One region of the Nocardiopsis sp. iso_25 genome, then DNA from elsewhere that is predicted to be linked to it. Evidence: riboswitches for the same ligand, from Rfam matches in the RefSeq annotation. Region 1 holds a riboswitch; the other holds the start of a gene.
The links. Region 1 has a riboswitch for S-adenosylmethionine ahead of AC0VX6_RS08100 (aminotransferase class V-fold PLP-dependent enzyme). Riboswitches for the same ligand answer to the same signal wherever they lie in the genome.
Positions count from the first base shown of each region.

Region 1 (2,440 bases):
GGCGGCGGCAAGCGCCACGGCGCCGAGCACGTTGGGGCTGCCCGCCTCATGCCGCGCGGGCAGGTCGTTCCACACCACGTCGTGCTCGTCGACCAGCCGCGTGGCCCCGCCGCCGGACAGGTAGGGCGTGGCCTCGCGCAGCCAGTCGGCGCGGCCGGCCAGAACCCCGGAGCCGAAGGGGGCGTAGAGCTTGTGGGCGGACAGGGCGACGTAGTCGGCGCCGGTCCCCTCCAGGCTGAAGGGCAGGTGCGGCACGTACTGGGCGGCGTCCACGACCACGCGGGCGCCCTCGGCGTGGGCCGCCTCCACCAGTTCCTCCACCGGCCAGATCTCGCCGGTGACGTTGGAGGCGGCGGTCACGCACAGCAGGCGCGGGCCCTCGGGGGCCCCGCGCAGCGCGGCGGCCGCGGCCTCCACCGCCTCCTCGGGGGAGGCGGGCAGCGGCAGGCGCACCACCCGCCCGGCGCGGGCGGCGGGGTGCTCCCAGGGCAGCAGGCTGGCGTGGTGCTCGGACTCGAACACGACCACAGTGCAGCCCTCGGGCACCGAGCGGGCCAGCAGGTTGAGGGCGTCGGTGGTGCCGCGCACGAACACCACGGCGTCGGCGGGTCGGGAGCGCGCGCCCACGAAGCGGGCGACGCTGCGGCGGGCGCGCTCGTAGGCGTCGGTGCTGACCTGGGAGTGGTGGCCCGCGCCGCGGTGCACGCTGGCGTAGTAGGGCAGCGCCGCGGACAGGGCCTCGGCCACCGGGGTCAGGCACGGGGCGCTGGCCGCGTAGTCGAAGTTGGCGTACTCGACGCGTCCGCCGGTGACCAGGGGGACGCCCTCGTCGGAGGTGACGACGGTGCACGCGGCGGCGTCGGCCGGGGGCTCGGCGGAACGGGCGGCGTGGACGGGAACGGCAGTGGTCATGGAAGCACCTCTCCTGTGGGTCGTGGGACCCGCGGAGATGTCACTCCGGTAACGCCTCAGGGGTCCGCGCTTGTCCGACACGGTCGTGTCGGGACCTGGTCCTCACCCGGGGCACCCCACCGCGGTAGGAGGGTTGCCGACCAGCTAGCCGGGGCTTGACGCTGGTACTCGTGACCTGCGAGGCACACTAACACAGCCTTCCGGCCCGCGGCAGGGGGAGGGGATGCGGCCCGGACCACCGGACCGCTTGACAGCGGCGCGCGCGGTGGGGACATACTTGTGCCTGCCTGCCCTCACGCCGCGGGTGTCCGGTTTCCCCCGGCCGCCCTCCAGGCGCGAGACTCCAGAGCGTCGGAGTTTTCGCGTGCCCGTGAGCGAGAGGTGTGCACCTTGTACGGCGACGACCGTATCCAGCAGGTCCTGCGCAATCCCAGGGTCGTCCTGGTGTCCGGCTACGCCCGCCTGCCCGACTCGGTGGCGAGCCACTCCCAGTACCAGCGGCTCGGCGTCGTGCTGGCCGTGGACACCGCCGACGGGCGCGTCGTCGCCGCGGACACCACCCTGCTCACCGAGCTGGCCAGGGACTTCTTCCGCGCCCTGGTCGAGGGGGAGTCGGTGACCGGGGACGTCGCCGAGATGGTGCGGCGGGTGCAGACCCGTTACGCGGGCCAGTCCGGCGCCGCGCTGACCACCGCCCTGCGCCGCTGCCTGGAGACCTACGGCCAGCTCAGGGAGGGCGACCAGTTGCCCGCGGACCCCGAGGCCGGGGAGGAGGAGCGGCCGTGAGCGACGACCTCTCCGCGAACGGGGGCCCCGCCGGAGCCCGGGCCGAAAGCGGCGCCGGGGCCGGAAACGGAACCGAGAGCGCGTCCGGGGCCGGGGCCGCGCCGCTGCCGCTGGCGGGCGTGCGCGTCGCCGACCTGTCCCGCGTACTGGCCGGCCCCTACGCCACCATGCTGCTCGCCGACATGGGCGCCGAGGTGGTCAAGGTGGAACAGCCCGGGCGCGGCGACGACACGCGCTCCTGGGGGCCGCCCTGGGCCGGGGAGGCCGGAGCGGCGGGGCACGGCGAGGCCGCCTACTTCCTGTCGGTGAACCGCAACAAGCGCAGCCTGGCCGTGGACCTGAAGGACCCCGGGGGCCTGGCCGCGGTCCGGGAGCTGTGCGCGGCCTCCGACGTGGTCGTCCAGAACTTCCGGCCCGGGGTCATCGACCGGCTCGGGCTCGGCTACGAGGCCGTCAGCGCCCGCAACCCGGCCGTCGTGTACTGCTCGGTGAGCGGGTTCGGGCCCGGGCACGAGCCCGCGACGCGTCCCGGCTTCGACATCGTGGTGCAGGCCGAGAGCGGGCTCATGTCCACCACCGGACCCGCGGAGGGACCGGCGAGCAAGGTGGGCGTGGCCCTGACCGACGTGCTCACCGGGCTCAACGCCGCCGTGGGAATCCTGGGCGCGCTCATGCGGGCCCGCGTCACCGGGCGCGGCGAGAACATCAGCGCGTCGCTGATCAACTCCACCCTCTCCGGCCT
Region 1 is NZ_CM149667.1:1,855,186-1,857,625, reverse strand. It holds gene AC0VX6_RS08100 (aminotransferase class V-fold PLP-dependent enzyme) at 1-912, opposite strand, end outside; SAM riboswitch class IV at 974-1,088, opposite strand; gene AC0VX6_RS08095 (DUF3870 domain-containing protein) at 1,303-1,698, shown strand; gene AC0VX6_RS08090 (CaiB/BaiF CoA transferase family protein) at 1,695-2,440, shown strand, end outside.

Region 2 (2,440 bases), 2.8 Mb from region 1:
CCTCCAGGCCCCGCACGATGTTCTTGGACAGCTCGGTGCGGTCCACCCGCACGATCAGCCTCGTGTCGCCGACCGCGTCCCTCAGGGTGCTCCGGCGCGAGGCCACGGCCGGGTCGGCGGCGCTCTGGCGCAGCCCCTCCTCGTCCGCGCCCAGGGCGTGCACGCCCACCCCGACCACCCGGCCGCCGTGCTCCACGGTGCGCCGCTCGAAGTCGACCTTCGCGCGCAGGATCTCCTCGCAGCAGCGCAGGAAGGCCTCCGCCCAGCGCGGGCTCAGGAAGCCCAGCCGGTCCGCGCCCAGCATGCCCTCCAGCAGCTCGCGCGCGACCTGCCCGGGCAGCATCCGGAAGTACTCCGGGGGAGCCCACGGGGTGTGCGAGAAGTGGGCGATGCGCAGGTCGGGGCGGCGCGCGCGCAGGATCCGCGGCACCAGCGCCAGGTGGTAGTCCTGCACGGCGACGCGGGCGCCCTCGGCGGCGCCCGCCACCAGGGCCTCGGCGAACGCGTTGTTGTAGGCGGTGTAGTCCTCCCACGTCCGCCGGAAGTGCGAGCCGAAGGACGGCTTGTTGGGGGTGTCGTACAGCATGTGCTGCACGAACCACAGGGTCGAGTTGGCCACTCCGGTGTAGGCGCCGTCGAAGGTCTGCCGGGGGATGTCCAGCATGTGGACCCGCATGCCGTCCAGGTCGTGGGCCTGGTCCAGCCGGGCCTGCGGCGCCTCCGCGGCGGCCCGCCGGTCGGCGTCGGACAGGGCGGCGCACACCCAGATGCTGTCGATCTCGGTGGCGACCGAGATCATTCCCGACACCAGTCCGCCCCCGCCGCGCCGGTGCTCCAGCGAGCCGTCGTCGGCGGTCGAGAAGGACACGGGTCCTCTGTTGGAGGCGATGAGGATCTGTGCCTTGTCCACGTGGTGGTCCTCTCGGAGAAAAAGCGGTCGGGGCGGGGCGGTGGTGAAAGGGGGTCGCACCTTATGTCTCGCCTGTCGACAGCCGCCCCAAACCCCGCGCGGGTCAGCGGGGGTGCGCGTCACACGGCCGCCGCGCCGGGGGCGCGCCCCACCGGCCCGGACCAGCGCCGTCTCACCATGTGAGCCGTTTCGTGTTACCCGGGTCACCAGGCGTGGAAAACCGGTCGGCACCTCCGTTACAGTTGCGGTGCGGATCCGACAGGACCAGCACAAAACTTCATATTGCTCATCCAGAGGGGTGGAGGGACCGGCCCTGCGAAGCCCCGGCAACCATTCCAGCACGTGACACCCGCGAACCCGCGGGACGGCTGGGACAGGTGCCAACTCCGGCCTGGGGACAAGGTGTCCGCCAGGAAAGATGAGGGGAGACGCCTCGCCATGGCGATTGCCGCCACCGAACCCACCGCCGCCCGCTCCTTCGGCCCCGGCACCGCGCTCTCCTGTCGCGAGTGCGGCGAGCGCTACGAACTCACCCCCCGGTTCGCCTGCGAGTTCTGCTTCGGCCCCCTTGAGGTCGCCTACGACTTCGGGACCGTCACCCGCGCCGACATCGAGAGCGGCCCCAAGAGCATCTGGCGCTACCGCTCCCTCCTGCCCGTCCCGGCCAACGTCGCCGAGCTGCCCAACATGGCCCCCGGCCTGACCCCGCTGGTGCGCGCCGACCGCCTCGCCGCCGAGCTGGGCCTGGACTCCCTGCACGTCAAGGACGACTCCGGCAACCCCACGCACTCCTTCAAGGACCGCGTGGTCGCCATCGCCGTCGAGGCCGCCCGCACCTTCGGGTTCACCACCCTGTCCTGCTCCTCCACCGGAAACCTGGCCGGAGCCGTCGGCGCGGCCGCCGCGCGCGCCGGGTTCGAGTCCTGCGTGTTCATCCCCGCCGGGCTGGAGGAGGCCAAGGTCGTCATGGCCGCCGTCTACGGCGGCAAGGTCGTGGCCATCGACGGCAACTACGACGACGTCAACCGCTTCTGTTCCGAGCTCATCGGCGACCCGGTGGGCGAGGGCTGGGGCTTCGTCAACGTCAACCTGCGCCCCTACTACGGCGAGGGCTCCAAGACGCTGGCCTACGAGATCGCCGAACAGCTCGGCTGGCGCCTGCCCGAGCAGATCGTCGTCCCGATCGCCTCCGGCTCCCAGCTCACCAAGATCGACAAGGGCTTCCAGGAACTGGTCAAGCTCGGCCTGGTCGAGGACCGCCCGTACCGGATCTTCGGCGCCCAGGCCACGGGCTGCTCCCCGGTCGCGCAGGCCTGGGACAAGGGCATCGACGTCATCCAGCCGGTCAAGCCCGACACCATCGCCAAGTCGCTGGCCATCGGCAACCCGGCCGACGGGCCCTACGTGCTGGACATCGCCAAGCGCACGGGCGGATCGGTGGAGCACGTGGGCGACGACGAGATCGTCGACTCCATCAAGCTCCTCGCCCGCACCGAGGGCATCTTCGCCGAGACCGCGGGCGGCGTCACC
Region 2 is NZ_CM149667.1:5,823,727-5,826,166, reverse strand. It holds gene AC0VX6_RS25070 (alpha,alpha-trehalose-phosphate synthase (UDP-forming)) at 1-910, opposite strand, end outside; SAM riboswitch class I at 1,194-1,335, shown strand; gene thrC (threonine synthase) at 1,349-2,440, shown strand, end outside.
Region 2: it holds a riboswitch for S-adenosylmethionine, as region 1 does, so the genes downstream of both, thrC (threonine synthase) here and AC0VX6_RS08100 (aminotransferase class V-fold PLP-dependent enzyme) in region 1, are expected to answer to the same signal.